One region of the Arthrobacter methylotrophus genome, then DNA from elsewhere that is predicted to be linked to it. Evidence: riboswitches for the same ligand, from Rfam matches in the RefSeq annotation. Region 1 holds a riboswitch; each other region holds the start of a gene.

The links. Region 1 has a riboswitch for thiamine pyrophosphate ahead of thiO (glycine oxidase ThiO). Riboswitches for the same ligand answer to the same signal wherever they lie in the genome.
Region 2: it holds a riboswitch for thiamine pyrophosphate, as region 1 does, so the genes downstream of both, thiD (bifunctional hydroxymethylpyrimidine kinase/phosphomethylpyrimidine kinase) here and thiO (glycine oxidase ThiO) in region 1, are expected to answer to the same signal.
Region 3: it holds a riboswitch for thiamine pyrophosphate, as region 1 does, so the genes downstream of both, thiC (phosphomethylpyrimidine synthase ThiC) here and thiO (glycine oxidase ThiO) in region 1, are expected to answer to the same signal.
Region 4: it holds a riboswitch for thiamine pyrophosphate, as region 1 does, so the genes downstream of both, ABD884_RS24950 (ECF transporter S component) here and thiO (glycine oxidase ThiO) in region 1, are expected to answer to the same signal.

The regions. Positions count from the first base shown of each region.
Region 1 covers NZ_BAABED010000001.1:890,649-898,140, forward strand. The annotation lists gene ABD884_RS04470 (DEAD/DEAH box helicase) at 1-533, opposite strand, end outside; gene ABD884_RS04475 (RNB domain-containing ribonuclease) at 820-2,304, opposite strand; gene thiE (thiamine phosphate synthase) at 2,342-3,031, opposite strand; TPP riboswitch at 3,058-3,177, shown strand; gene thiO (glycine oxidase ThiO) at 3,169-4,500, shown strand; gene thiS (sulfur carrier protein ThiS) at 4,497-4,733, shown strand; gene ABD884_RS04495 (thiazole synthase) at 4,737-5,543, shown strand; gene ABD884_RS04500 (4a-hydroxytetrahydrobiopterin dehydratase) at 5,603-6,268, shown strand; gene ABD884_RS04505 (amino acid ABC transporter ATP-binding protein) at 6,421-7,197, opposite strand; gene ABD884_RS04510 (amino acid ABC transporter permease) at 7,194-7,492, opposite strand, start outside.
Region 2 covers NZ_BAABED010000001.1:1,342,472-1,349,963, reverse strand. The annotation lists gene thiD (bifunctional hydroxymethylpyrimidine kinase/phosphomethylpyrimidine kinase) at 1-1,407, opposite strand, end outside; TPP riboswitch at 1,399-1,495, opposite strand; gene ABD884_RS06605 (Rne/Rng family ribonuclease) at 1,628-4,786, opposite strand; gene ABD884_RS06600 (hypothetical protein) at 4,789-5,193, shown strand; gene ABD884_RS06595 (vitamin K epoxide reductase family protein) at 5,254-5,937, shown strand; gene ndk (nucleoside-diphosphate kinase) at 6,009-6,428, opposite strand; gene ABD884_RS06585 (DUF4233 domain-containing protein) at 6,482-6,934, opposite strand; gene ABD884_RS06580 (bifunctional folylpolyglutamate synthase/dihydrofolate synthase) at 6,937-7,492, opposite strand, start outside.
Region 3 covers NZ_BAABED010000001.1:1,256,092-1,263,583, reverse strand. The annotation lists gene ABD884_RS06160 (VOC family protein) at 100-972, opposite strand; gene ABD884_RS06155 (amidohydrolase family protein) at 1,051-2,145, opposite strand; TPP riboswitch at 2,244-2,351, shown strand; gene thiC (phosphomethylpyrimidine synthase ThiC) at 2,347-4,176, shown strand; gene ABD884_RS06145 (alpha/beta fold hydrolase) at 4,177-4,923, opposite strand; gene ffh (signal recognition particle protein) at 5,040-6,596, opposite strand; gene ABD884_RS06135 (glucose-6-phosphate dehydrogenase) at 6,748-7,492, shown strand, end outside.
Region 4 covers NZ_BAABED010000001.1:4,847,265-4,854,756, reverse strand. The annotation lists gene ABD884_RS24960 (energy-coupling factor transporter transmembrane component T family protein) at 1-798, opposite strand, end outside; gene ABD884_RS24955 (ABC transporter ATP-binding protein) at 795-2,381, opposite strand; gene ABD884_RS24950 (ECF transporter S component) at 2,381-3,010, opposite strand; TPP riboswitch at 3,083-3,219, opposite strand; gene ABD884_RS24945 (NUDIX hydrolase) at 3,356-4,138, shown strand; gene ABD884_RS24940 (DUF4235 domain-containing protein) at 4,217-4,477, shown strand; gene mnhG (monovalent cation/H(+) antiporter subunit G) at 4,474-4,953, opposite strand; gene ABD884_RS24930 (MrpF/PhaF family protein) at 4,943-5,221, opposite strand; gene ABD884_RS24925 (Na+/H+ antiporter subunit E) at 5,218-5,784, opposite strand; gene ABD884_RS24920 (Na+/H+ antiporter subunit D) at 5,781-7,358, opposite strand; gene ABD884_RS24915 (Na(+)/H(+) antiporter subunit C) at 7,355-7,492, opposite strand, start outside.

The sequences.
Region 1 (7,492 bases):
TAGAGGTCGATCAAACGGCCGGGTGTGCCGACCACAACCTCGACGCCCTTCTGCAGGGCTTCGATCTGCGGCTCGTAAGCGCGGCCGCCGTAGATGGTGGCGATGCGCGCGTTGCGCTTCCGGGACGCCGTCTGGAGGTCGTTGGCCACCTGAACAGCAAGTTCGCGGGTAGGTACGATCACAAGGGCCTGGGGAGCACCCGGGACAGCGAGCTTGTCGTAGCCGGCGTCATCCGGGCCCACGACGCGCTGCAGGGCCGGGATGCCGAAGCCGAGCGTCTTTCCAGTGCCGGTTTTGGCCTGGCCGATGATGTCGTGTCCGCCCAAGGCGACCGGGAGGGTCATGGCCTGGATGGGGAAAGGGTGGGTGATTCCGGCGTCGGCGAGCGATTCAACGATGTCGGCGCGGACGTTGTAGTCGGCGAAGGACTTTTCTGCGATTTCGTGGGGTATTTCGTCCGAGGAAATGGTCTCCTCGGGTTCGATCGTTTCGGTTCCGTCTGTCAGAACTTCATGGGTGTGCAATTCACTCACAGTGGAGTTTCCTTATTCATTTGGGCTGCGCCGCGTGCTCAACGGTGGTGGCAGGGCCGTTCCGGAGCACGAATGGGCGCAAGCAAATCCAGTGGAAGCCGATCGCGGGCTATCTAAATACTGGCACTGGGGACCAGCTGGTGTATCTCAAGATCGCGTAGGGGCGGGCTTGTTGACGTCAAAAAATTATCTGAATCAACGACCGGGCATCCATTACTACTTACACAGTCTACCGTCTGGGGGCAATAAACCCCGGATCGCGGTCTTGGTTCGCGAACGAACGGCGCTACCGAAGCAGTTCGAAGGTGATTTGGCGGCTCGCGATGTCCGCGTCAAGCAGTTTCACGCGGACTTTCGTGCCGGACTCCATTTCGCCGTCGCAGCGGGCTGTTATCGCGGGCTCGGCAATTTGTACGACGCCGTACGGGCCGTGCGCGGATCCGTTGCCATTGCCGTTGCCATTTCCGTTGTTTTTGGCAGGCTTCGATCCGGAGATCACCAGGGCGTCGAACTCCTGGCCGATGTGGTTCATCACGAGTGCTGCCTCCACGGTGTCCAAGGCCAGGCGCTCGAGCTTGCCGGCAAGCTGATCAGACGACGCCATGATTGCTGGCAAGCTCGGCAGGGCGTCCCTCGCCCAACCGGGAATCTCGGTTCCGTTACTCAGTGCTTCGCAGATGACCAAGACGAAGCGATCGATCAGGCGGCGCAACGGCGCGGTCGCGTGGGCATACGGTGCGCCGATCGCCGACTGCAGGACACTGTCCGGTACCTCGCCATCGAAAGGCGTGTAGCCCGCGCCGCGGAAAAGCATCCCCGCGGAATGGAGGATGGCCAGCTGCCGGGGGTCCCTGGCATCGAGGGTCCGTAGATACTCGCCGTAGCTGATCCCGTCGCTCCAAGGTTTGCCGAGGGCACCGGTCTGCCGTTTGAAGTGGCGCAGGGAGCGCTCATCCGGAGCGGGCATGGTGCGCAGGATTCCCACTTTTCCGTCGAGCATCAGCCCGGCGGCGGCCATCCCGGTCATGAGGGAAATCTGGGCATTCCAGTCCTCCACCGGCAGCGAGGGGGCAGCGACGATCCTGTAGCCGCCGCCGTCGGGCAGTTGAACGATTTCCTGTTCCGGCATGTTAAGGCTTGCCCCGCCGCGGCGGCGTTCGAGTTCCACCCGCTTGAGGCCGACTTCCTTGAGGAGCCGGAGGACGGGATCAGCTGTCCCGGCGTCGATTTGTGCCTGGACGCCCTTGTAGTCGAGCTTGGCACGGCTGCGCACGCTTGCCCGGCGCACGGAGACCTTGTGGAATTCCGCCTCGGCGTCGAGCTCGAAGTCCCACACGAACGCGCCGCAGGTCTGGCCGGCGAGCAGGCTTCCGGCGTTCTCGCTGATGATCTCCGGGTGCAGCGGTATGCGGCCGTCCGGGGCATAGAACGTTTGTCCGCGGTGGCGGGTCTCGGCGTCGAGCGCCCCTCCCGGGGGCACAAAGGAGGGCACATCGGAGATGGCGTAGAGCACCCGGTATCCATCCCTGGACCCTTCGATGAAGAGGGCTTGGTCAAGGTCCGTGGATGAGGCCGGGTCGATCGTGATGAACGGAACGTCCGTGAGGTCCTGCGTCGGCAGGGCGTGGCGGGAAACCGCCGCTTCGGCGTCGCGCATCGCGTCAGCGGGATAGCCTGCGGGCAGCTCGAGTTCCGTCCGAAGCGCGGCGAGCGCTTCCGCCAGCGTGTTCGACGTTTCACTGACATTCGGGGCTATCCGCTGATGTGACACGAAAGTCAGGGTAGCGCCAAAATCTCCCGGAGTCTCGCTAGGCCGTCGCTGCATCGAGGGCAGCCAGGAGCGCCTGTGCAGCCGCCGTCGGATCGTCCGCCTCCGTGATGGCCCGCACGACCACGATGCGGCTGGCGCCCGCCCGCACAACCTCTTCCACGTTGCCGAGATCGATGCCCCCGATCGCAAACCAAGGGAGCACAACACCGCCCACTGTCTCTTCGTCTGCCCTTTTCACGGCGTCCGCGGCGTACCGCACCAGATCGAGCCCGACGGCGGAGCGTCCCGGCTTGGTCGGCGTTGCCCAGACCGGACCGACGCAGAAGTAGTCCAGGCCGCTGCGCCCCGGCGACGCGGCGATCGCGGCGTCAATCTGCTCGGGCGTGTGGGTGGAGAGGCCGATGACGGTGGGGTCGTGGAGCAGCTTCCGGGCCGAGCGCAGCGGAATGTCCTTCTGGCCGATATGGAACACGGGAGCGCCGGAGAGCGATGCCACATCCGCGCGGTCGTTCACTGCCCAGAGCCGCCCGTGGCGGTGTGCGACCGAGTGCAGGACCTCCAGGAGCTCCAGTTCCTCAGCCGCTTCAATGGTCTTGTCGCGCAGCTGGATGATATCCACGCCGCCTTCGAATGCGGCATCGACAAATTGCTCAAAGTCGCCTTGCTGCTTGCGGGCGTCGGTGCAGAGGTAGAGGCGGGCAGTGGTGTGGAGAGCGTGCTGGGTCATGGAAACAGAGTAGTTCCTCTAAACTGGGTTAGTACCGCGGGAGCCGCGGCGGCAGTCACAATCGCCGCGCGGCTGAGAGGGCTTCAGCGCCGACCGCTTGACCTGATCCGGCTAGTACCGGCGTAGGGAAGGACCCCATGGACGAAGTAACCATTCAGCACGAACCCCTGCACGAGCATCTGCACGCGGACGTGGCGGTGATCGGGGGCGGGGTTATTGGCCTCGGCATCGCATGGGAAGCCCGCAGATCCGGCCGCTCCGTGGTTCTGATCGACCCGGCACCGGCCAGCGGTGCTACCTTCGCGGCGGCGGGTATGTTGGCGCCCGTCAGCGAACTGCACTACCAGGAGGAAGACCTCCTGGAACTCATGCTCGAATCGGCGGCGTTGTGGCCGAACTTCGAACGCGGGTTGTCCGGATCACCCGACGGAACCGCCTGGAATCGAACGGGATACCGTACGACGCCGACCCTCGCCGTCGGCGCGGACGCAGCAGACCGGCGGGCGCTCGCCGACCTCCGCGACGTCCAGTTGGCCAACGGCCTCGTGGTGGAATCTGTGCCGTTGCGTGAGGCCCGGGAGCGTGAGCCCCTCCTGAGTCCGCAGATTTCCTGTGCCTTCGACATTCCCGGTGACCACCAAGTGGATCCCCGAAAATTTGCCGCGGCGATTCTTGTCGCGTTGGCAGACCACCAGCCCGGCGACTCCAGCTGGATTTCGGGAGCCGAGGATGGCTTTGCGCTCCGCGACAAAGCGGCGAGCCTCCTGTGGGAGAACGGCCGAGTTGCCGGGGCCGAGCTCGATTCAGGCACCAGCGTGATCGCCAACGAGACTGTGGTTGCCAACGGACTGGGTGCTGCCCGGCTGAACGGCTTGCCGCCTGGCTTGTCCCTCCCGCTACGGCCCGTGTATGGCGACATCTTGAGGCTCCGGGTCCCGGAACACCTCCGGCCCCTCGTCACCGCCACGGTCCGCGGAATGGTGCGCGGAGTGCCCGTGTACATCGTCCCGCGTGATGACGGGACGATTGTGATCGGCGCGACGCAACGCGAGGACGGTCTGTCGGCGTCGGGAGCGTCGGCCGATCCGGTGTCGGCGGGCGGGGTGTACCAGTTGCTCCGCGACGCCCAGGTGCTGGTGCCGGCCGTAGCTGAACTGGAACTCCTGGAAGCAACTGCGCGTGCCCGTCCGGGCACGCCGGACAACGCGCCGCTGCTGGGCCGTGTAAAAGGTACCGAAAATGAAGGAGCCGTGCCCGGCCTCATCGTAGCCAGCGGTTTTTTCCGCCACGGTGTGCTCCTCACTCCGGCAGCGGCAAAAATCTGCATCGGGCTCATGGACGGTTCCGCCGATCCGCGCTGGAATAAGTTCCGGCCGGACCGCTTCTCCCGCCCACTCCCAGCAGCCGGCGCCGCAAGAAGCGGCCCGCAAGCCGTCACCCCACACCTCCATCCGAAGGACCACGCATGAACATCACCTTGAATGGCGCAGCCCACACGCTGAGCGACGACGCCTCCGTGACCACTCTCGTTCGCCACATCACCGGAAGGGTGGTGGATGCCAATGGCCAGGCGGCTGACGGACGCAAGATCGGCGTCGCCGTGGCACGCAATTCCGAAGTGGTGCCGCGCAGCCAATGGGCTGCCACCGCGCTCGCAGAGGGCGACGAACTCGAAATAGTTACTGCAGTACAGGGAGGCTGAACAATGACTACAGCAAGCACGCAAACAGCAAGCACCCAAACCGATGCCTTGGTGATCGATGGCATTGAGTTCGGCTCGCGCCTCATCATGGGGACGGGGGGAGCCCCGAGCCTCGACGGACTGGGGGCGGCCCTGCTGGCTTCCGGCACCGAGCTCACCACGGTTGCCATGCGGAGGTACTCACCGACGGAAACAGGTTCCCTCTTCCAGCTGCTGGTAGACCACGGCGTCCGCGTCCTGCCCAACACCGCTGGTTGTTTCACCGCCAAGGACGCTGTCATGACAGCGGAGCTTGCCCGGGAGGCCTTGGAAACGGATTGGGTGAAGCTCGAAGTCATCGCCGACGAACACACGCTGCTGCCGGATGCCGTGGAGTTGGTGGATGCAACGGAGAAACTCGTCGACCGCGGTTTCAAGGTTTTCGCCTACACCAACGACGACCCCGTGCTGGCGCTTCGCCTGGAAAACCTCGGAGCCACGGCCGTAATGCCCTTGGGCGCGCCGATCGGCACCGGCCTCGGAATCCTGAATCCGCACAACATCGAACTGATTGTGTCCCGCGCTTCAGTGCCGGTAGTGCTCGACGCCGGCATCGGCACTGCCTCCGATGCCGCCCTGGCCATGGAGTTGGGCTGCGACGCCGTGCTTCTGGCCACTGCCGTGACCCGCGCGCAGAACCCGGTGCAGATGGGCGAGGCCTTCAAACACGCTGTCATCGCCGGTAGGCTGGCGAAGCAGGCGGGCCGTATCCCGCGCCGTGAACACGCTCTGGCGTCCTCGGCGATGGAAGGCCGGGCCGAGTTCCTCTAGCGGTTACACCGGCCGCTCGGGCGATCCTCCAAAGATTCCACGGCTACGAAGGAGTTCCCATGGCGGGCAAGGATGACATTCTCACCAGGCCCGCCATCGATGGCGCTCTGGCGGAGCTGCCGGACTGGCGGTACCGCCTGGGCGGTCTGGTCACCGTCTACAAATGCCCGACGTCGGCTGCCGCGCTGGAGCTGATCGCCGCCGTCGGGCGCATCGCCGAACAGCAGAACCATCACCCGGACCTGGACTGGCGTTACAACAGGGTGTTCGTCCGCTACACCTCACACGATGCCGGGAGCGAGGTGACCCAGCGAGACGTCCGCGCGGCAAGCGAAGCCGCCCAAGCAGCAGCCGAAGCCGGGGCAGTAGCCGAACCCGGACTCTACCGGACGGTTGAAGTCGGAATCGACACCACGGATCCAGAAGAGATTTCGGACGTCTGGAGGGTGGCGCTTGGCTACCGCAAAGGCCGCTCCGGAGACCTCGAAGATCCGTACGGTCGGGGGCCCAACGTGTGGTTCCAAGCAACGGAAACACCCAATCCGAACCGTATCCACCTGGATGTGCACCGCAGCCAGGCTGAATCGGAACCCACTATTGAGAAGACGGCGGCAACCGGCGCGTTAATGGACCGTGACCACGCACCCAAATGGGTGGTGGTCACGGATTCCCAAGGAAACAGGTTATGCCTCTGCACCGAAGCAGGTCACGAGCCGAATCTGTAGTTAAAAGCCGAAGCGCCGGCGGTGTCCAGGACACTCAAATGTGTCGGTGACAAGCAAGCGGGCTGGTGACGCCCGGATGTGAGTGTCACCGGCCTGTTTGCGCTGCGGTGGTTTGTTTGCGTGTCGAGAGCTGGTTTGCGTGGCGCCGGGGGTCAGAGTACGCGGCTGAGGAATTCTTTGGTGCGTGCGTGTTGGGGGTTTGTGATGATTTCGCGGGGGTCGCCGGTTTCCACGACGATGCCTCCGTCCATGAAGGTCAGGGTGTCGCCGACTTCGCGGGCGAAGCCGATTTCGTGGGTGACCACGATCATGGTCATGCCGGATTTGGCGAGGTCTTTCATGACGTTGAGTACGTCGCCGACGAGTTCGGGGTCCAGGGCTGAGGTGGGTTCGTCGAAGAGCATGAGTTCGGGTTCCATGGCCAGGGCGCGGGCGATCGCGACGCGTTGTTGTTGGCCGCCGGAGAGTTGTCCGGGGTAGTGGTTGGCGCGGTCTGCCAGGCCTACCCGGTCCAGGAGTTCGAGGGCGTCTTTCTTGGCGGCACCCTTGGCTTTGCCCTTGACTTGTATTGGTGCTTCCATGACGTTGTAGAGGGCGGTTTTGTGGGGGAATAGGTTGAAGCGTTGGAAGACCATGCCGATTTCCCGGCGTTGGGCGGAGATTTCCTTGGTTTTCAGGTCGTGGAGGCGGCCGTTGACTTCGCGGTAGCCGATGAGTTGCTCGCCGACGGAGATGCGTCCTGCGCTGATGGTTTCCAGGAGGTTCACGCAGCGGAGCATGGTGGATTTGCCTGATCCCGAGGGGCCGATGACAACGGAGACTTCGCCTTGGTTGACGGTCAGGTCGATGCCGCGGAGGACGTGGTGGGGGCCGAAGTATTTGTGGAGGCCTTCGATGCGTACCAGTGGTTTCTGGGTGGTGCTCGTCATTTTGTCTCGTCCTCGGGGAAGTCCATCCGCAAGGACGGTTCTGCTTCGGCGCTGGGTGCCACTGCCGCGGAGGCCTTCGCGGCTGCGGGGTTGATGAGGGCCGGGGCGAGGTTGGTGTCCACGCCCTTGCCGTAGTAGGCCTCGATGTAGTGTTGGCCGACCATCAGCAGGCTGGTGATGACCAGGTACCAGATGGCTGCCACGATCAGCAGCGGCACCGGGAGATAGATCCGGTTGGCCAGGGCGTTGGTGGCGAAGGTCAGGTCCAGGGTGAAGGGGACGGCCAGGACCAGGG
Region 2 (7,492 bases), 450 kb from region 1:
TGTGATGTCGATCGCCTTGCGGGTTGCCTCGGCGAATTCCTCGTCTGCGTAGGTTCGCAGCCACTCCGCGTAAGGATGCTCGGCCGAGGCTCCCGACTCAAGATAGCCGTGATGGAGCTGCTGCCCCACCTCGGCATACAACCAGTAGCAAGGCAGGATCGCCGCCAGAAGCACCGGATAGCTGCCCGACGCCGACGCCGCCATCAGGTGGTCCACGTAGGCTTTGGTGACCGGACCCCGTTCTCCGCTTGCCTGACGTCCGTTGAGCCAGTTCCGGTGCAGCTCCGATTCGACTTCAAGGCACATTTGCGAGCCGCGGGCCCAGAACAGCTGTTCGGCTTCACTCGGGGCGAGGGCGCTTGCCCTCGCCAGAACCCGGGAATAGCCATTGAGATAGAGGGCATCCTGGGCCAAGTAGTAGGTGAACTGCCCTTCGTCGAGCCCGCCCGACTGTAGGCCCTGAATGAAGTCCAGGCCATAGATGGCGGCAAGTTCCGTTTGGGCGGCCTCCCACATCCGGACCGCAAAATCTCCCGGCCGAAGAGAGTGCTGGTACGCGTGGAAGTGGTGGACGGGTCCGTTGCCCTTCCCCACGTCCAACACCGCCGACTGGGCCAACGCCTCCTGAAGCCAAGGCTTGACGACACGCAGGGCGGATTCCCAATCGCCAAGCCGCGCCTTGGCAGTGGCCATCGCCGACGACAGGGAACACCCCGTGCCATGGCTATTTCGGGTCTCCACCCGAAGACCGGGGATTTCCACCACGTCCTGGCTGAGGAGTCCCCCGGTGTTGACCAGGGCGTCGGGGCAGCTGGCACCCTGCAGATGGCCGCCCTTCACCAGAACGGTGTTTCCGCAGGCAGCAGCCAAGCGCTTGCCCTGCTCCAACGCGGTAGTCCAGTCGCTTGCCTCCGGTTCTCCGAGCAGCATTGCCAGCTCGGGAAGGTTGGGGGTCACCAGATCCGCAAGCGGGAGAAGTTGCCGAAGCGCGGCTTCAGCGGACTCCGCCAGAAGGCGGTCCCCACTGGTGGCGATCATCACCGGGTCCAGGACGACGACGGCGGGCCGCACCTCGCCGAGCCAGCGGCGGACCTCGGCGATGACGGTCGCGTCGCCGAGCATGCCGATTTTGACGGCGTCGACCGTGATGTCATCGCTAATGGCATCCAGCTGCTGGCGCAGGAACTCCACGGGAGGCACATGGACCGCGGTGACTCCCTGAGTGTTCTGTACCGTGAGCGCCGTGATGGCAGCCATGCCGTAGCCGCCGTTGGCCGCAATGCTCTTCAAGTCGGCTTGGATGCCGGCGCCCCCCGAAGGATCCGAGCCCGCAATGCTGAGGACCCTGGGAACGGGACGCTGAATGGCCTTTAGCGGGTAAACAGCTGAATGCGCTGAAGAAGTCATAGGAGACATCCCTTCGCCGGTGCTAACCGGACAGGTTCTACGGGTCTGGTCTCAGCCGGCTTGGTGCGCGGCACCCCGTGTCAGTCACCCAGCTTAACCCGGATCATGCGATACAGGCTGAAAAGTCCGGTGAAAAGTCCGGTCAAGAGCCCGGGAACGCCGAAGCCCCGGCGGCTACCGCAGGAACGGTAACGGCCGGGGCCTCGGAGAGGGCGTGCTCTTAGAGCTCGGACTTCGGTACGCCGACGCCGAGGATGATCGGCTCTGCTGCCGCCGTCGCTTTGGCCGGAGCCGCTTCGGGCGCCTTGGCCTCGTGCGCGGCCCCGCCGGAGGCGGCTGCAGCCACCTCGTGGTGCTCCACGTTGGTGGCGTTGGCTGCACCCTGGGCCCGGCTGGCACTACGGTTGCGGCGGCTTCGGCGTCCACGCGATCCTGCATCCGAGGAATCTGCAGTGACACCGGCCACTGAGGTCGCCGGAGGCGCCTCCTGGGCCGTCGCACCAGCCTGGCGAGCACCGGTTTGGCGGGCAGCGGTTTGGCGGGCTTCGCTATGGGGAGCTTCGGTGTCGGGAGCCTCGCCGAGGCCCGCAAACGCCTGTGCCAAGAGATCCAAGCTCATGGCAGGCGCGGGACTCACTGGTTCTTCTTCATGGTGAACGAAGGGCAACGCCACTTCCTCGCCACCAAAGCGCAACACCGGCTTCGAACGTTCCTCGCGACTGGATGCAGCAGGTGCCTGTGCGGGAGCCGCCCCGGCCGCAGGGCCCCGGACTTCAGCCTCGCGACCCTCCGCCGGCGATTCCCCGGCGTGGTGCAGCTCGTCGTCGTGCAGGTGGGCAGCGTGGGCCGCAGCTGCGATGGTGGCCAGGGCGGCGCGGGTAGCCGCCTGTCGGCTCGGATCCGTCGATTCGGCAGTATGGACCACTGCAGGAGGCGTCATCGGGAGCTCCGCAGGCCCTGCGCCCCTTCCGCGGCGGCGCTTGCGCTGCTCCGGGCGGGTGGCCGGCTGCGATTCGGTGCGCGGGTGGTGGTGCTCCGCGGCCACTACGTTGGCCCGGCGGTGTTCCACGGGCTCGTCGTGGGTGACAATCCCCCGGCCCGCGCAGGTTTCACACTGTTCTCCAAAGACCTCAAGCAGACCGGTGCCCATGCGCTTGCGGGTCATCTGGACCAGGCCCAGCGAGGTCACTTCGGCAACCTGGTGCTTCGTGCGATCCCGGCCAAGGCACTCGACCAAGCGACGCAACACGAGATCGCGGTTGGATTCCAGGACCATGTCGATAAAGTCGATGACGATGATTCCGCCGATGTCGCGCAAGCGCAACTGGCGGACCACTTCTTCAGCGGCCTCAAGGTTGTTCTTGGTGACGGTTTCCTCAAGGTTGCCACCGCTGCCGGTGAACTTCCCGGTGTTGACGTCGACAACCGTCATGGCCTCGGTGCGGTCGATCACGAGCGAACCACCGGAGGGCAGGAAGACCTTGCGGTCCAAGGCCTTGTGGATCTGTTCGTCCACGCGCCAAGCGGAGAAAATGTCCTGATCGGAGGTCCATTTTTCGAGGCGGCCCACCAAGTCCGGCGCCACGTAGGTGACGTAAGCCTCGATGGTGTCCCATGCTTCGTCGCCGGAGACGATGAGTTTGGAGAAGTCCTCGTTGAAAACGTCGCGGACCACTTTGATGGTCAGGTCCGGTTCGCCGTACAGCAGTTCGGGAGCGAGGATCTTGGTGGAAGTGGACTGGCTTTCGATGCCTTCCCACTGGGCACGCAGGCGGTTGATATCGTGGGTCAGCTCTTCCTCGGATGCACCCTCGGCGGCGGTACGGACAATAACGCCCGCGTTCTCCGGGAGGCGATCCTTGAGGATCTTCTTCAGGCGGTTGCGCTCGACGTCGGGCAGCTTGCGGGAAATGCCGGTCATGGAACCGCCGGGGACGTATACGAGGTAACGGCCGGGAAGCGAGATCTGGCTGGTCAAGCGCGCGCCCTTGTGGCCCACGGGATCCTTCGTGACCTGCACCAGCACTGAATCACCGGATTTCAGGGCGTTCTCGATGCGGCGCGGCTTGCCTTCCAAGGTGACCGCATCCCAGTTGACTTCACCGGCGTACAGCACGGCGTTGCGTCCGCGTCCGATGTCGACGAATGCGGCTTCCATGGATGGCAGCACATTCTGGACCTTGCCCAGGTAGACGTTGCCGATCAGGGAATCCTGCTGTGTCTTGGACACGAAGTGCTCCGCGAGCACGCCATCTTCCAGGACACCGATCTGGATCCTGTCGTCGCGCTGGCGAACGATCATCTGGCGGTCGACGGACTCGCGCCGCGCCAGGAATTCGGCTTCGGTGATGACTTGGCGGCGGCGGCCGGTTTCGCGGGACTCGCGACGGCGCTGCTTTTTGGCCTCAAGGCGAGTGGAGCCTTTGACGCTGGTGACGCGGTCGGAGCTGCTGGTGGACTCCACATGTGCGCGCGGGGCGCGGACCCGGGTCACCGTGTTGGGGGGATCGTCGTCTCCACCGCCTGTCAGCTCCAGGTCCTGGTCGCCGCGGCGCCGGCGCCGGCGCCGGCGGGACGTCACTCCTTCTTCGAGGGCTTCCTCGGTTCCGGAATCTGTCTCGTCTTCGGATTCGGCGGACGTTTCTTCGCCCGCGGCTTCCTCGCGCTCGTTGCCCCGGCGGCCACGACGGCCACGGCTGCGACGACGACGGCGGCTGCCGGCGTCGTCCAGTTCGTTGTCTTCCGCAACGTCCTCGCCACTATCGGCTTCGGGTTCCTCTTCGGCAACGGCAGGCCTGACCACGGTGCTCAGGTCAGGTGCTTGGAAGATCATTGACGTGATCGAGCCCGGTTCAAGGAACAGCGAAGCCATCGGGCTTGTAGCTTCCGCCTCAGCGGCCGGCTCTTCTGCTGGTATTTCACTGGCCAGGGTTTCACTGGCCCGTATTTCGGCAGCTTCAGCGGGGGCCGCCGCTTCTTCGACGGGCGTTTCCTCGGCGGCTTTTGCCCTCGGCGTCCGACGACGGCGGACCGGCTTTTCGGGAGCAGCTTCGGCCTCTGCTGCTACTTCAGGTTCGACAACCGCAGCAGCCTCGGCGGCTTCCGCAGAACCTCCCTCCGCGAAACCTGGCAACGGCTCCGGAGATTCGACCTTCTTTCGAGTCCGGCTGCGCCGGACAGGGGCCTTGGGTTCTGCGGTGTCCGCGGCTTCGGCGAGCGGCTCCTCTGCCGCTGCGATAGCTCCGGCGTCGGGAGCTTCCTCTGCGGCAGCCGTCTTCGGCGCCGCCTTGCGGCGGGTGCGGGTGACCTTCTTGGGTGCTTCTGTGGTCTCGGTGGACGCCGCATCTTCGGCGGCGGCTACAACTTGCTCAATATCCATATGTGGCAACACTCCTGCCCTTGCGCAACCGCCACATCCGGCGCCCAGAGGGGCAATATTGTCAAAACCCGCAGGCGTTGACAGAAGTCAGTAGTGGTCTTTCCGGTTCGCACCAGCATGGGGGGCGGCATCCACGGAAAGCCGGCCTCGCTCCAAACCCGTTGTTCTATTGCCACAACCAGGTGCCGTCCATTGCCTCTGCGAGCCCACCGGAATCATTGGATCCTGGGCATGCCCTGCTTGTGACTGGCGGTCTTGGGAACAAGATACCGGACCGGATTCCGCATGTGGATCGGCTTCCGGCCATGTTCATTCTCTCACACGCCCGGACTACCGGGAGGAACCACGCTGTAAAAGCTTCCGAGCCGCAAGCTTCGCTGGCGGCGTCCCCCAGCCGCCGCGGCTAGAATCCTCCCAAGAGCAGTCCCCGGCCCTTTGCCGCTTTCTCCAGAAAAGGACACCCCATCATGCCGAGCCCCGCCAGCCCGAACCTGGCCAACAACGATGCCCGTCGCGAGGGAAGAACCCCCGCTGGGAGCGACCCAGCCAAGGCGACCGTGCCGCGGATGCTTCGCGACCGGCCCTTTGCGTGGCTCCTGCTCCTCACGGGTGCTATTGCCTGGCTGGCATCCGGCGCACTTGTCCTGGAGAAGCTGCAGGTTCTTATCGACCCCAACCACGTCACGCTCTGCGACGTCAACCCGTGGGTGTCCTGCGGCAGCGTCATGAAGACTCCACAGAGTTCGGTCTTCGGTTTTCCCAACATGTTCATCGGTATTGTCGCCTTCGCAGTGATCATCACCACTGCCATGGCGATCTTTGCAGGGGCCAAATTTGCCCGCTGGTACTGGATCGGGCTTCAGACCGGCGTGACTCTGGGCTTCATCTTCATCGTCTGGCTATGGTTCCAGGCCCTGTATGTCATCCACATCCTGTGCCCGTTCTGCATGGTGGTGTGGGCCTGCATGATTCCGCTTTTCGTGTTCGTGACCGTCAGGAATGTGGTGCATGGTGTCATTCCGGCGCCCGCCCGCCTGGCTAAGATCCTGGGCGAATCCGGCTGGATCATTTCCGCGCTGCTCTACGTTGCCGTGATTGCGAGCATTTTCTTCGCCTTCATCAATGTCTTCATCGGCACGTCCGGTTACTGAGCGCTACACAGCGGAAGGGGCCCATGTTCGCGTGAACATGGGCCCCTTCCGGAATTGGTCTTGGCGTGAAACTACGCGCCGAACCAGATCTTGATCTCACGCTCGGCGGAATCCACCGAGTCGGATCCGTGCACCAGGTTCTGCTGCACGGCCAGACCCCAGTCGCGGCCGAAGTCGCCGCGGATGGTGCCAGGCGCCGCGGTCGTCGGGTCCGTGATACCGGCGAGCGAACGGAAGCCTTCGATGACGCGGTGACCCTCGAAAATGGCCACGACAACCGGGCCGCTCAGCATGAACTCGAGCAGCGGCTCGTAGAACGGCTTGCCGACGTGCTCTTCGTAGTGCTGTTCCAACAGTTCGCGGGTGGCGCTGACCTTCTTCAATTCGGCCAGGGAGTACCCCTTGGACTCGATGCGGGCGAGGATGCTGCCGCTCAGGTTGCGGGCGACGCCGTCGGGCTTGATCAGTACAAGGGTGCGCTCAATGCTCACGGTTGCTCCAATGTTGAGTGTGCGGGTTTCCCAGCTAGTTTACGGTGTTCGGCTTAGGCGGACTGCCCGGTGGGGTCTTCCCCGTGCGCGGCGGTCCACTCGGCTTGCTCGCGATCACGCTGGGCGTTTTCGCGGTCAATCCTCATGCCGGCCCGGATGCCATACCACCAGCACGCCGCGAACAGGACCCCTACGACGAACATCGTAGGCTCGGCGATTCCCGTGAGAACCAGCACCAGCTGCAGTGCCCAGCCGATGCCGATGCCCCACGGCTTGCTGAGGACAGCACAGGCCAGGACAAGCACGACGCTCAAAGCGATGCCGAAGCTCAGGATCAGCGCCGGCGGCACTTCTCCGCGCTTCAGGCCAAAGACCGCCAAGGTCGCGAAGAACGCGACGAACGCTTCCAGGAGGAGCACGGTCGAAGCGAACATCACCTTGGTGGACCGGCGCTTTTTGGGCATCCCCGGCCGCCATTCCCGCTGGGCTTTGGTGAGTTTAGCCATGCTCACGCACCTGTCTTTCCGAGGAGCATGCGCGCTTCGGCCACCACCGTGATGGAGCCCGTGACGAGCACCCCCCCCGCCAGGTCATCGTTGGCTTCAGCCCTTTCCACGGCCCATTCGATGGCGTCGTCAAGCTTCTCGGCAATATGCACGTTGTCCGCGCCGAAGCCAAGATCGACGGCGAGGTCGGCCAGCTGCGCGGCGGGGATGGCCCGCGGTGAGTTGGACTGGGTGAAACAGAACTCCTCTGCCAGTCCACCCAGGGACTCCTTGAGCTGCCTTAGGATTTCCTCCGCGTTCTTCTCCTTCAGGATCCCTATGACCACCACCAGCTTGCTGAAGCTGAAGGCCTCCTCGATCGCCTCGGCGGAGACGCGGATGCCATCAGGGTTATGTGCGGCGTCCACGATGATCGTGGGAGCGGTGCGCACCACTTCAAGACGGCCCGGCGAGGTGACATTGCCGAAAGCCTCGCGGAGCACATCGGCGTCCAGCTCCTTCTCGCCGCCCCCGAGGAACGCTTCCAGGGCGGCGACGGCGACCGCGGCGTTCTCTGCC
Region 3 (7,492 bases), 370 kb from region 1:
GGTCCCCGGCCGAGCGGAGCGAGGTTGGGGAGCAAGTTGAACGGTAACTTGCGAGGGGTCCCCGGCCGAGCGGAGCGAGGTTGGGGACCCCCGCGGACGCTAGCGAACGGCGACGCGCAGCCGGTTCCGCCACGGGTCCTCGAAGCGCAACTCCTGGCCCGTGTGGTGGGACGCGATGCCGGCGACCTTGAGGCGGTCGGCGAGAGCGCCGACGTCGTCCCCCGACGGGACCTCGATGACGACCTCGCCGAGACCCAGCGTGTCCTTGCGCGGACCGGCACCACGGCTATTCCAGACGTTCATGGCCATGTGGTGGTGGTAGCCGCCTGCGGAGACGAACAATGCTTGCCCATGCCAGCCGGCAGTCTGCTCGAAGCCCAGGGTGTCAACGTAGAAATCATGGGCTGTGGGCACATCGCCCACTTGGAGGTGGACATGTCCGATGCCGGCGCCGGCCTCATGCTGGCCGCTCACCGCGGCCTCACTCAGGTACTGCTGGAGGTAGCGCTGCGGCGGGAGCGGCAGACTGTCCATGACGACGGTACTGCCGTTCCACTCCCAGCCTTCGCGGGGCTTGTCGTAGTAGAGCTCGATGCCGTTGCCTTCAGGGTCGGTGAAGTAGAAGGCCTCGCTGACCAAGTGGTCTGCGCTGCCGACGAAGGCGTGCGGTTCGTATTGCGCCGCGGAGGCAACAGTGGCTGCGAGCGAGGACTGGTCTTCGAACAGCAGTGCGGTGTGGAAGAGGCCGGCTTCTCCACGACCCGGGGTCTGGAGTCCAGACGCCGGGGCAAGGTGCACCAACGGCTTGCCGACCCGCCCGATGTAGAGTCCGCCGTCTTGTTCGGCGACGACCTCGAGCCCTAGGGCCCGCTGGTAGTAATCCCCCATGAGCTTCATGTCCCCCACTTTGAGCATGACAGTGCCCATGGTGAGTTCGGCAGGAAGGAGATCCTGGCTGGATGTAGTGGTCATGTGAAACTCCTGGCTTCTTGTGGCGCCGCCCTTCGGCAACCTCTATATATCTAAATTACTTGAAGCTTCAATTTATTCCTAATGCTCGCCGTTTCCTGAAAAGTGCCCCCTCAGCACGATGCGCTGCGGTTTCAGTACGACGTCGAGGGACACCCGGGGATCCTCTGCGTAAAGCACGACGTCGGCACTGGCACCTTCGCTGATACCGTCCTGGCCAAGCCAGTCGCGGGCGGACCAGCAGGCAGCATCGAGGGCGGCGGCAGGCGGCAAGCCGGCCCGATGCAGCTCCAGGATTTCCTCCCCGATCCGACCGTGCTTGATGACGCTGCCGGCGTCGGTCCCGGCATATATCCGCACTCCGGCCTCGAATGCCTCGGAGACACGCTCATGCCGGCGCTCCCACAACGCGGTCATGTGCGCAGCGTAGCGCGGGAACTTCGCTTCCGCCTGCTTCGCAATGTCCGGAAATGTCGCGATATTAATGAGCGTGGGGACGATCGGCACACCTTGATCCAACAATCTCGGAACATGGCGGGCCAGGAGACCGGTAGCGTGCTCGATGCAGTCGATATCGGCGTCGAGCATGTCATCGATGGTCTCTTCGGCGAAGCAATGGGCCGTGACCCGGGCGCCTTCGTCGTGTGCCGCCGCCACCGCGTCCTTGACCATTGCAGCCGGAAAGGACGGACCCAGGTCTCCGGCGGCGCGATCAATCCAGTCCCCGACGATCTTCACCCAACCGTCTCCAGACCGTGCCTGCTTACGCACGGCCTCCACGAGGCCATCCGGTTCGGCTTCCTCTGCCAGCCCACGGATGTATCGGCGCTGCCTGGCGATGTGCCGGCCAGCGCGGATGATCCGGGGCATATCCGGCCGGTGCTGGAGCCATCGCGTGTCGCTTGCGGATCCGGCGTCGCGGATCAGGAGCGTCCCCGCATTCCGGTCAGCCGTCGCCTGCCGGCGAGCGGTCTCACCGTCCACCGCTCCGCCCGGGCCCAGGCCCACATGGCAGTGGGCATCCACAAGGCCGGGCAACACCCATCCGTCCAGGACCACGTTCGGCACCGCGGCTGGACGGACAAAGGTCAGCCGTCCGTCGATCGACCAGAGGCCGCGCCGCTCATCCTTCGGCCCGGTGAGAACGGCTCCGCTGAACTCGATGATTTCTGCCATGCACCCACTTTAGGCTCCGGTTCATTCTCCTTAGGCTCGGTGGCGGGGGCCGACCCAGTCACATCTGTCCGAGATGCGAGAGGCTGTGGTAGCTTCGTTTACGACCACACGGGGGCCCTGGCAAGGGCTGAGATCGGGCTGACGCGGCCTGCGACCGTTGAACCTGTCCGGGTAATGCCGGCGAAGGAAGTGAGTAATCCTTTGAGCACCAAAGAAACACAGCTGAGCCCTGCCCAAAACGGATCAGTCCAGGAGGTGACACAGTCCCTCAGGTCGCATTCCCTCGCTTTTCTGGAGGATGCCGAAAACGGAATCCGGGTTCCGGTCACGGAAATCGCCCTGGAACCATCCCCCAACGGCGAGGCGAACGCGTCTTTCCACGTGTACCGCACCGCGGGGCCCGGGAGTGATCCTGTGGTCGGCCTTGAGCCGTTCCGTAGCGACTGGATCGAAGCCCGGGCCGACACCGAGGCATACAGCGGCCGCGAACGGAACCTGCTCGACGACGGCAAATCGGCCGTACGCCGCGGCGCCGCCTCCGCCGAGTGGAAGGGAGCACGGCCGGTGCCCCGCCGCGCCGTCGACGGCAAGACCGTCACGCAGATGCACTATGCCAAGCGGGGCATGGTGACGCCGGAAATGCAGTTCGTGGCCCTTCGGGAGAACTGCGATGTTGAACTGGTCCGCAGCGAAGTCGCAGCCGGCCGGGCGATCATTCCCAACAACATCAACCACCCCGAGTCCGAACCGATGATCATCGGCAAGGCGTTCCTGGTGAAGATCAACGCGAACATCGGCAACTCGGCCGTCACCAGTTCGATTGCCGAAGAAGTGGACAAACTGCAGTGGGCCACGCAATGGGGCGCCGACACGGTCATGGACCTGTCCACGGGGGACGATATCCACACAACCCGGGAATGGATCATCCGCAATTCTCCGGTTCCGATCGGCACCGTGCCTATTTATCAGGCGCTTGAGAAGGTCAACGGCGAAGCCAACAAACTCACCTGGGAGATCTTCCGCGACACCGTAATTGAACAGTGCGAGCAGGGCGTCGACTACATGACCATCCACGCGGGTGTGTTGCTTCGATATGTCCCGCTCACCGCCAATCGCGTCACGGGCATCGTCTCCCGCGGCGGATCCATCATGGCCGGCTGGTGCCTGGCGCATCACGAGGAGAACTTCCTCTACACCCATTTCGACGAGCTCTGCGAGATCTTCGCCAAATACGACGTCGCGTTCTCCCTCGGCGACGGGCTGCGCCCGGGAGCCACCGCGGACGCCAACGACGCCGCCCAGTTCGCCGAGCTCGACACCTTGGCCGAGCTGACGCGGCGGGCATGGAAGTACGACGTCCAGGTCATGGTTGAAGGACCGGGCCACATTCCGTTCCACTTGGTCCGGGAGAACGTGGAACGCCAGCAGGAACTGTGCAAGGGAGCCCCCTTCTACACCTTGGGCCCGCTGGTGACAGATGTGGCTCCCGGCTACGATCACATCACCTCCGCTATCGGCGCGACGGAGATCGCCCGCTACGGAACCGCGATGCTCTGCTACGTCACGCCGAAGGAACACCTGGGCCTGCCGAACAAGGACGATGTCAAGACGGGCGTGATCACGTACAAGATCGCCGCCCACGCTGCCGACCTCGCCAAGGGCCACCCGGGCGCCCACGAACGCGACGACGCGCTGTCGAAGGCCCGCTTCGAGTTCCGCTGGCGCGATCAGTTCGCGCTGTCCTTAGACCCCGTCACGGCGGAATCCTTCCACGATGAGACGCTCCCGGCAGAACCGGCCAAGACAGCGCATTTCTGTTCCATGTGCGGGCCGAAATTCTGTTCGATGCGCATCAGCCAGGACATCCGCGACGAATACGGTTCCGCCGATTCCCAAGCAGCCATCGCGGAAATGTACAACGGCATGCGAGAAAAGAGCGAAGAATTCCTGGCATCGGGAGGCAAGGTCTACCTTCCTGAGCTGGAGGTTCCTGCCGGAAAGGGTGAGGCGAAGTCAGGAAGCCTGAACTGATCAGGAAGCTTGGACTGTTCCCGCGCGGCTGACGTCCGCGATGAAGGAGCGGATCATCCGGTCTCCTTCGACTGAATCATGGGGCCGGTGTCCTCCTGCCGCAACGCGGTGGAGGGCACCGGTTTCCTGCAAGTAGCCTGCGATCTCTTCGTACAGCGGCTCCCAACCGCCGGTCAGGACAAGGGTGGGAACTCCGGGGACAATGTGCAGACGTGCTTCCCACGGCGGAGCCTGCAGCCGCAAGCGCCGGGCGGTACGACGGGCCTCCGGGGTGTTCAGGACTGCCGCCTCCGAGGAAAACGCCCTGCGGACGAATTCGCGCTGGTAGTCGTCATCGCTGAGCTCGTGCCGGATCCGGAACAGGGGCTCCATCAGCGATCGGTAGGCCGCGGTGGCGGGCAATTCAGCGGTGAGGGAAAGACACGCCGGTTCCACCAACACGAGGGAACGGACCAGGTCCGGCCGCTCCACTGCTGCCAGCATGGCGGAAATCGCGCCTTGGGAGTGCGCCACGACATGGCCGCCGCGGGAGCCGGGAGCTGACGCCGCCTCCCGCGCACCGAGACACTCCAATACGATGTCCACATCTGCCGCAAAATCGGATTCCAAAGGCTCGGCCTGCGCATCGAAGCCGTGGCGTTTCAGGAAAAGCGCGTCGTACTGCAGCGCCATGCCGTGTTGCTTCGGCCACGCGGCAGCGCCGAATGTGCCTGCTCCATGGACGAACACAACGCGCTGCTTTTGCATCCCCCCAGCCTATGGCACGGGGCTGACAACCCAACTAGCTCGCAGTTGTTGTCGTTCTGAGCCCTCAAACCGACAACAACTGCGAGCTAGTTGGGTGGGGCGGTTACTTGCCTGTGCTACTTGAGAAACTTGTCGAAGCCCTTGGGCAGGTTCAGCTGCGAAGGATCGAAGTCGCCACCGGCCTGGCCGAAAGCCGCGCCAGTGGGAACGGACTTCGCCCGCTTGTTCTCGGCGTCGCGCAATTCCTGGGCCGCCTTGGCGGGGTTGCCTGAACGGGCCTTCTTCTTGGGAGCGCTCTTGGCCGCCTTGCGGGAACCTCCGCCACCGATGCCGGGCATACCCGGCATGCCGCCGCCTTGGGCCAGCTTCTTCATCATCTTCTGCGCCTGCGCGAAGCGCTCCAGGAGGCCGTTGACCTCCGAGACGTGCACACCGGAACCGCGGGCGATGCGGGCCCGACGGGATCCGTTGATAATCTTCGGAGCCACCCGCTCATGCGGGGTCATGGAGCGGACAATCGCCTCCACCCGGTCGATTTCGCGCTCGTCGAACTGCTCCAGCTGCTGGCGGATGTTCTGCGCACCCGGCATCATCATGAGCATCTTCTTCATGGAACCCATGTTGCGGATCTGCTGCATCTGGGCGAGGAAGTCGTCCAGCGTGAAGTCTTCCTGGTCGGCGAACTTCTTCGCCATCCGGGCCGCTTCGTCTTTGTCCCAGTTCTTCTCGGCCTGTTCGATCAGGGTGAGGACATCGCCCATGTCCAGGATGCGGGAGGCCATGCGGTCCGGATGGAACAGCTCGAAGTCGTCCACACCTTCGCCAGTGGACGCGAACATGACCGGCTTTCCGGTGACGGACGCGACCGAGAGCGCGGCACCACCGCGGGCATCGCCGTCGAGCTTCGACAACACGACGCCGGTGAAGTTGACGCCTTCATCAAAGGCAACCGCCGTATTGACTGCATCCTGGCCGATCATGGAGTCGATCACGAACAGCACTTCGTTCGGGATGATCGCCTGGCGGATGCGGCGCGCCTGGTCCATCATTTCGGCGTCGACGCCGAGCCGGCCCGCCGTGTCCACGATCACGACGTCGTACAGCTTCTGGCGCGCTTCGTCGACACCGGCGCGTGCGACGGCGACCGGATCGCCGGTGGGGACGTCCAGGTCCGATGTGGTTCCGGGGTGCGGTGCGAAGACAGGAACGCCGGCACGCTCACCGACGATTTGGAGCTGGGTGACGGCGTTGGGACGCTGGAGGTCGCAGGCCACCAACATGGGGCTGTGACCTTGGGCCTTGAGCCACTTGGCCAGCTTGCCTGCGAGGGTGGTCTTGCCCGCACCCTGCAAACCGGCGAGCATGATGATGGTGGGGCCGGTCTTCGCCAAGCGGATACGGCGGGTCTCGCCGCCAAGGACCTCTTGGAGTTCCTCGTTGACGATCTTCACGATCTGCTGGCTCGGGTTCAGGGCCCCGGAAACCTCAGCGCCCAGGGCTCGTTCACGGATGCGAGCGGTGAACTCGCGGACCACGGAAACGGCAACGTCAGCGTCCAAAAGGGCGCGCCGGATCTCCCGGACGGTGGCATCGACATCGGCTTCCGTGAGGCGACCCTTGCCACGGAGATTCTTGAAGGTTGCTGTCAACCGGTCAGAGAGTGAATTGAACACGCGCCGTGCACTTCTTTCGATGGTCTACGAATGGCGGCCGTTCCGGCACACCAATATCTTGACGATTCCTGCCCCAAACAAATCTGACTCAACTGAGGGACTCGACTATCTAGGGTACCAAGACGCGCCTGCAAGATGGCATGCTGGCACAGTGACCAGCAAAACAACAGTAAAAACGTTGCTCATCCTAGGCGCCTCCGGAGATCTGACGGGCCGATTGCTGTTGCCCGGGCTTGCCAGGCTAGTAGCCGACGGGCTCGCGGACGGCCTGAAGCTTGTCGGGGCAGGCTCGGACCCCTGGACGTCGCAGCAGTGGAACAAACGCGTGGCCGGCGCCTTTGCGGAGGCTGCCAACGGCGCAGGTGCCGCAGGCAAGAAGGCTATTGCGGCCTTGGAGAAGAGCACCGAATACCATCAACTGGATGTCACGGCGGACGGCAAACTCGGGACCCTCCTGGCAGGGCTCGAAGCACCCATCGCCGTCTATTTCGCCCTGCCCCCAGCCATCAGCCAGAAGGCCTGCGAGGTCCTCACGGCACAGCAATTACCTCCCGGAACGAGCCTGGTGATGGAAAAACCCTTCGGATCCAGTTCCGAATCTGCCCGGGAACTCAACAAGACCCTCGCCGCACTTGTCCCGGAAGACCGCATCCACCGGGTGGACCACTTCCTCGGCAAGGCGACTGTATTCAACATCCTGGGCCTGCGCTTTGCCAACAGTTTCCTGGAGCCGGTCTGGAACCGGGACCACATCGCGAAGGTGGAAATCATCTTCGATGAAGATCTCGCACTCGAGGGACGCGCCCGCTATTACGACCGGGCCGGCGCCCTCAAGGACATGATCCAAAGCCATTTGCTCCACATCATGGCGCTGCTCGCTCTCGATGCTCCCTCCA
Region 4 (7,492 bases), 4.0 Mb from region 1:
TTGCTTTAGCCAGACGAAGTGCCACGTCCCCGCCAATTGGGCCGCGAGCACTGCTGCGGCTGCGATGACCACCCCACCAGCCAAGACCCAGCCGTCCAGGCGACTGTAGGTGGATTCGCGTGCCCAGGTCCGCCGTCCGCCGCCGAAGCCACGTGCCTCCATGGTCACGGCCAAGCGCGACGCCCGGCGTATCGCCTGGACCAACAGTCCGAAGCTTTGGCCGAGCATCGCCCTGGTCCGTTGCAGTGGGCTTCCCTGCGAGCCGACACCCCGCGCGCGCCGCGCCATGCCGATCGTCTGCCACTCCTCCGCCATGAGCCCCACGAGCCGCAGCGCGGCCAAGGTGCCCAGGACGAAGCGGTGAGGCAGTTTCGCCTTCTGCGCCAAGGCGTCGGCAAGGTCCGTGGGATCGGTGCAGCTCATGAGGAGGATTGCCGGCAAAGCGATCGCCAGGCCGCGGAGCATGAAGCCGAGTCCCAGCTGAAGCGAGCCTTCGCTGATGGACCAGATCCCGACGTCGAGCAGTATCCTGCCGCTGTCAGCCGACAGGATCGCAGTACTCCACCCGCCAAGCGCTGCCGCGATGATCAGGGGCCAGCCGCGCTGCCACAGCAAACGAACGGTGAGACCGGCAAGTGGAAACAGCGCCAGCTCGCCAAGGAGCGCAGTGGAGGCTGATACCAAGTCGATGGACAACGCCAGCACCAGGGTGATCAGGAAGACCGACACGAACTTGGCCAGAGGATTCGCGCGCGTCAGGAGCGCGTTGTTCCCGCGCAGGCTCAGGGTTTCCCTCATGCCGCACCCGCTTCCTGCCGGGCCCCGCCTTGGAGCGCAGGTGCGAGCCTCATTTCGGTCCCGCCGAGCACGGAGCTGAATTCCTGGTCGTGGGTCACGGAAACTACCGAGGTGCCGGCGTCGAGCAGTTCAGACAGGAAAGAGGCGAGCTCGGCCCAGGTGTTGGCGTCCTGTCCGAAGGTTGGTTCGTCGAGCACCAGGACGCGCGGGTGCGCAGCGAGCACGGTGGCTACGGACAGCCGCCTCTTCTCGCCGCCGGAGAGCGTGTATGGATTGGCGTCCACGAGGTGGCTCAGCCGCAGCCGTTCGAGCAGCTCGTCCACGCGATCCTCCCCGTGACCAAGGTGCTTGGGTCCGAACATGAGCTCGTCCAGTACCCTGCCGGTGACGAACTGGTGCTCGGGTTCCTGGAACACGGTCCCGATGCGGGAGATCAATTGCTGGGCCTTCCACCTGAAAGGGTCGTTGCCGGCGCCGGCGCTGAGCTCGACGGCGGCAGTCACCGCACCGGACACGGGCGCCAACAGACCAGCAAGGGTCAAAGCGAAGGTCGACTTTCCCGCGCCGTTGGGGCCCGTGATGGTCAGCGACTGCCCCGCGAACACTTCGGCGTCGAGCCCGGTCTGCACGGGACGTGGTGGGATGGTCTTCAGCCCTCGGCGGTGCGCCCTTTCACGGGAGACAGCGAGCTCCTGGGTGGCGAGCAGCAGCCCACCGCCCCTCGCGTTGGAACGAGGCCGGGTGGCCGGCACGTAACCGGGCACCCAGACGCCCGCAGCAGTGAGCATGTCCCTTGCTCGCACCAGCACGGTATCCGGGTCGCCGTCCAGGAGCACCGCGGGCGTTGAACTACCTTCGGAGGAGCTGCCCGGCTGCAGCACCACGATCCGGTCCACGAGGTCTTTCCACACCGCGACCCGATGCTCCACCACCACCAGGGTGGCGCCGGTCTTGTCCAGGCAGCGGCCCACGGCGTCGCGGACCTCCAGCACGCCGGCGGGGTCCAGGTTGGCGGTCGGCTCGTCCAGGAGGATCAAGCCCGGCCGCATCGCCAGGATGCCAGCCAGCGCAAGGCGCTGTTTCTGCCCGCCGGAAAGGGCCGACGTCGGGTGGTCCAGCGCTAGGCCGCCACTGGCACTGCCGCCTGCACTATTCCGCAGCCCGACGTCGTCGAGCGCTTCATGGACGCGCTTCCAGATCTCCTCCCGCGGCACGCAAAGGTTCTCGGCCCCAAACGCGACGTCGTCGCCCAGCCGGGAAAGCACCACTTGGGTTTCAGGGTCCTGTTGCATGAGTCCGGCACGGCCCCGCTGGGCCCGGGGTGACTGGCCGTCCACCAGCAACGAGCCGGTTTCGTCGGCGTCGTCCCCTTCCTCGCCCAGCACGCCCGCGAGGGCATGCAAGAGCGTCGACTTGCCTGCGCCCGAGGGGCCAAGCAGGAGCACGCGCTCGCCTGGACGGATGTCCAGATCCAGGCCGTGGATGGCCGGTGTGGTGCGGCCGGCGTGCCGCCAGCCCCAGCCTCGCGCGGAAATTGCGGCGGGATGCACCGCAGCGGGGGTACCGGAATCAGGACTGGGCATCAGGAAAAGACAGGCTCCGAGGCGGCCTTACGGGACGCGAACGCGCTCAGGACGCCGGTCTTGGCCAGGCCGCGGGTGGCGATCCAGGACAAGGCTCCGGCAATGACCGCGCCGGAAAGCGTGCAGAACACGATGTACACGAGCTTGTCGCCGATTTCGTAGGCGATGTTCCAGCCCCACGGCAGGAAGGAGTCGTTCAGCCCGCAGAACAGGCCCGCACCGGCACCGGCCAGCAGGGACACCGGCAGGTTGAACTTCTTGTACATGAACGCCAGGAAGATGAGTTCCGCGCCGAGCCCCTGGAGCAGGCCCGAAATCAAGACCGTGGTGCCGTACTGGTTACCCATGATGAGCTCGCTGGTGGCGGCCACTATTTCGCAGAAGATTGCGGCACCGGGCTTGCGGACAATGAGCATGCCCAGGACTGCCGGAATCATCCAACCACCAGCGATCAGACCCCCCAGCGGAGGGTAGCCGGCCGTCACGGGCGTGACAACCAGAGCCATCTGGTCCCATGCCCAGAAAATCACGCCACCGGCGATGGAAATCAGGGCCGCCACGACGATGTCCACGACGCGCCAGTTGAAAGCGGGCTTGGTGAGACCCGGCCTTGAAGAAATACCAGTCATTTTGTCCTCCTGAGGAACAGGAGGGGAAAGTGTTCCCGGCTTACGTTCGGCTTCCGCCGCGCTGGTTCCGGACACTATGAGAACTCGACTCCCTTGCGCCGGTACTAGCCGGATCAGGTTCGAGGGTCTGCGGCTGTCCGCACTCTCAGCGCCCGTCCTCCGTGCCGCATTGCTGCGAGCCCGACGGCGGCGCTCCCCTGTCGTTATCAATCCACCCTTTTGGGCGTGGTTCAGTTTACACCTTGGCGGGGTTCCGAACGGGAAAGTGACGCATTCTGCTGGATCATTCCTTGTCTTGGAGCTGGCAGGCCCGAGGCGGCGCGGTCGGGCGGCGAAACTGGGAGAATGATCCAGCAGAATCATCGCAGCAAGCGGGGCAAAGGAGCGGTCTTGACAGGCATTGGTACAGCGGAAAGCACCACAGTGGCCGAACCGAGGCTTGCCGCCAGCGTGATCCTGGTCCGCGATGCTGCTGGGCGAGGGAGTTCCGAAGGGGCGGCGCGGCCTGCGGGCGCCGCAAACGGCCTGGAGGTATTCGTTCAGCACCGGGTGTCCACCATGGACTTCGCTGCAGGCATGGTGGTCTTCCCCGGCGGACGGGTCGACACCGTGGACAGCACTGGCTGGGACTTCGCGGACGACGTGGTCGAACGGCATGCCGCTGCGTGGCACCTGAGCAGCATCGCCGTCGAGCCCTTGACGGCACGCCACAACGCCGGCAGAGTGCTGGCGGCCGCGCAACGCGAGGTGTTCGAAGAGGCCGGCCTGAAGCTCGATGCAGCCACCCTCCGCCCCTGGGCCAACTGGGTCACCCCGGAAGACCAGCCCAAACGCTTCGACACATACTTCTACCTTGCGTGCCCGGTTTCCGGAGCCGAGCCAAAGCATCAAACCACGGAGGCGTCATCGTCCCTGTGGATGCCGGTCCGCGGAATCCTTGAGGCTGAATCCGCGGGGACACTCAGGCTCATGCCGCCCACTCTGGTGCTGCTGGATGAACTGCTCGCCCTCGGCACCATGGAAGCCGTCTTGGCCGGGGAACGCGAGATCATACCCGTGCGTCCGCAGCCAGGGGCATTGCAGGAGTTCTTCCGGAACAGGCGCCAGCCCCCGTCCCTTGCGCCTTAGCGGGCGTAGCGGCCGTAGCGGGCCTGATGTGGGGTTAGGCTGGGGGCAGACCTGTTCCCCCCCTCAAGGAGTCCCGGAATGAATCTCCTCATCAAGCTACTCGGCACCGGCGTGAGCATCGGCGCGGGCTTTGTCGGCACCAAACTGGTCAATGCCGTGTGGGAAAAGACCACGGGCAACAAGCCTCCGAAAGGCCACGACGACATGGAGACGAGCCTCCGCTCAGCGCTGACGTTCGCCCTGATTTCGGCGACTGTCAATGCCATCATCCAAGTTGTCGCCAGCCGAGGCACCCAGCGTGCCATCTCGCGCTTCTCGAAGACGCAGGACATCGTCTAGGCTGACGGCTGGCCGTTCCGATTGGGACCGCCAGCACCGGCAGCACCGCCCGTGTTCCCGGCGTGGGGCGGTACCGACTCCCCCGCTTCAGCTTTCTCGGCATCCCGCTTGCCGGCCGCCCGCAGCACCACGGCCTCGAGTTCGTCGGTGCTGAGCAGCTCGGGGTGGAGGTGCTTGGTCCGGTAGCCTGCGCGGCCCACCATGTGCGCGGACACAGGCACGGTCAGCAGTTGGAAGATCCAGGCGACCGCCAGGACCGGCCACACCCACCATTCGCGCATTTGCAGCCCGATGGCCGCTAGGACGAGGAAAAGCCCCAACACTTGCGGTTTGGTGGCTGCATGCATCCGGCTCATCAAGTCAGGGAAGCGCAACAGGCCGATTGCCGCCCCCAATGACATCAGCGCACCGAGAATCAGCAGCACGGCGGTGACGGCATCGATCACGGCGTCCACTCCGGTGGCGTTAGGAGTCATTGACCTGTCCTCTCCGGTCGGCCACAAAGCGTGCCACCGTCACCGAACCGACGAAGCCAATCAGCGTGAGTGCGACTAGCAAGACGAGGTTGTTGAGGTGCCTGTTGACGGCCATGTCGATCGCCAGCGCAGCACCCAGAATGGCTAGCAGCACGTCGGAGGCCAGCACACGGTCCAGGAGCGAAGGTCCGACGGCGATCCGGTAGATCGCTCCGGCCGCCGCGAGGCTGAGAATCACCGCTGTCACGGTCAGCACGATGTCTTTCATGAGCCAGTTCCCCTCGTCATAAGCCAGTCTCCGGCCTGAAGTGCGTCCACTTCCGCGCGCGTTCCCATGATCCGGATGAGCGATGCCTCCGTGTCCTGGACTTCCCGGCGCAGCCTTGCAGTGTCTGAATCGTTGCGGACATTGAGGCCGTGGATGTAGAGCGTGGACGTCGAACGGTCCACCTCCACCACCAGGGAACCCGGAATCAACGAAATCACATGTCCCGTTGCGGTGACCATCAGGTCGGAATGGCTCCGCAAGGGAACAGCGACGACGGCGTTGGTCACCGAAGGCCCGCGAAAGACCGCGAGGTACATGACCTGGAAGCTCGCGGCCACGATCTTGCCAAGGAAGACCACGGCGAAAGACATGGCTCGGAGCACGTTGAAGCGTCCGCCGAGTTCCACGGGAGGCAAGTAGAAAATCCTGGCCACCACCACCGCGATCAGCGCACCGAACACCAAGTTGCCCGGGCTGAAGTCACGCCAGAGTGCACCCCAGACGACCACCAGCCACACCAGCAGGGGCAACTCAGTGCGGAATGAAATCCTCTTGCGGCTCATTTGCCACCGCCCTGCACCGACGGTTCAGCGATCCCCGGAACCTTGGCGTTCTGGCCAAGCACCGAATGGATGTAGGCGGACCGGTCCAGCATCTGTTCCGCGGAGTTCCCTGCCAAGTGGAACAGCGGTCCGGCAAAGACGGTCAGCGCCATGCCAAAGACCACTAGTGCGACGGTTGGCCCCACCATGGTCCGCGGGAGCAGGCCGACGGCGGCTGTGTCCGTCAGGGCGGGGGCCGGGTAGTCCGCGTCCTCGGGTTTCCGCCAGAATGCGCGGTTCCAGACACGGGCAACTGCCAGCAGGGTCAAGAGACTGGTGACCACCCCTCCCACCACCAAGGTGATGGCCAACGGCGTGCCAAAGGCTATGCCGGCCTGCAGGAGCCCGAGTTTCCCCAGGAATCCTGAAAACGGCGGAATACCTGCAAGGTTCATGGCCGGAATGAAGAACAAGAGCGCAAGGAGCGGGGACAACTTGGCGAGCCCGCCCAGCCTGTCTATGGACGAGCTACCGCCGCGGCGCTCGATCAAGCCGGTCACCAGGAACAGGCTCGTTTGGACGGTGATGTGGTGGGCCACATAGAAGACAGCAGCCGCAAGCCCCGCGATGGAGGACATCGCCAGCCCGAACACCATGTAGCCGATGTGGCTGACCAAGGTGAAGGAAAGTAATCGTTTGATGTCGCTCTGGGCTATGGCGCCGAGAATCCCCACGAGCATGGTGAGGAGGGCTACCACCATCAGCGGGGTGTTCAAGGTATCGCCCGGGAAGAGGAGGGTCTCCGTGCGGACCATCGCATAGACGCCCACTTTGGTCAGCAAACCGGCGAACACGGCGGTGACCGGCGCGGGTGCCGTCGGATACGAGTCGGGGAGCCAGAAGGACAACGGGAAGACGGCGGCCTTGATCCCGAACGCAACGAGCAACATGACGTGGAGCAGGTTCCTGGTGTCCGGATCAAGGGCGGCCAGCTTGATGGCGAGATCTGCCATGGTGATGGTTCCGGTGGCTCCGTAGATCATCGCGATGGCGATCAGGAACAACACCGAAGACACGACGGAAACCACTACATAGGTGACCCCTGCGCGGATACGCGGCCCGGTCCCACCCAGAGTCATGAGCACATAGCTCGCCGTCAGCAGGATTTCGAAGCCGACGTACAGATTGAAGAGGTCACCCGTGAGGAAGGCGTTGGAGACGCCCGCAACCAGGATCAGGTAGGTCGGGTGGAAGATCGAGACCGGTGCTTCACGGTCGCCGTCGGCCATTCCCTGGCCGGTGGCGTAGATCAACACCGCGAGGCTGATGACGGAGGAGACCACCAGCATGAGCGAGGAAAACTGGTCTACTACCATCACCACGCCAAACGGCGGCTGCCAACCACCCAGGGTGACGGATTCGGTGCCTGTGGTCCATACCGAGGCGAGGAGCAAGCATTCCAGGAGCAGGGTGAGGGACAGCAAAGCAATGCTGACGACGCGCTGCGCCAGCGGGTTCCTGTTCAGGGCGAAGGTGAGCGCGGCACCGAGGATGGGAAGTACGACGGCGAGCGGCGCCAGGCTGGCCATGTTCACTCGGGTCCTCCTTCCTTGGCTGCTTCTGTGACTGCCGTGACCGGGAATTCGGATGTTTCTTCAGGAACCACGGAATCGTCCTCGGCGTCGAAGCTGGGTGTTTTCGCCACGCGCCGGTCTTCCGCGTCATCCTG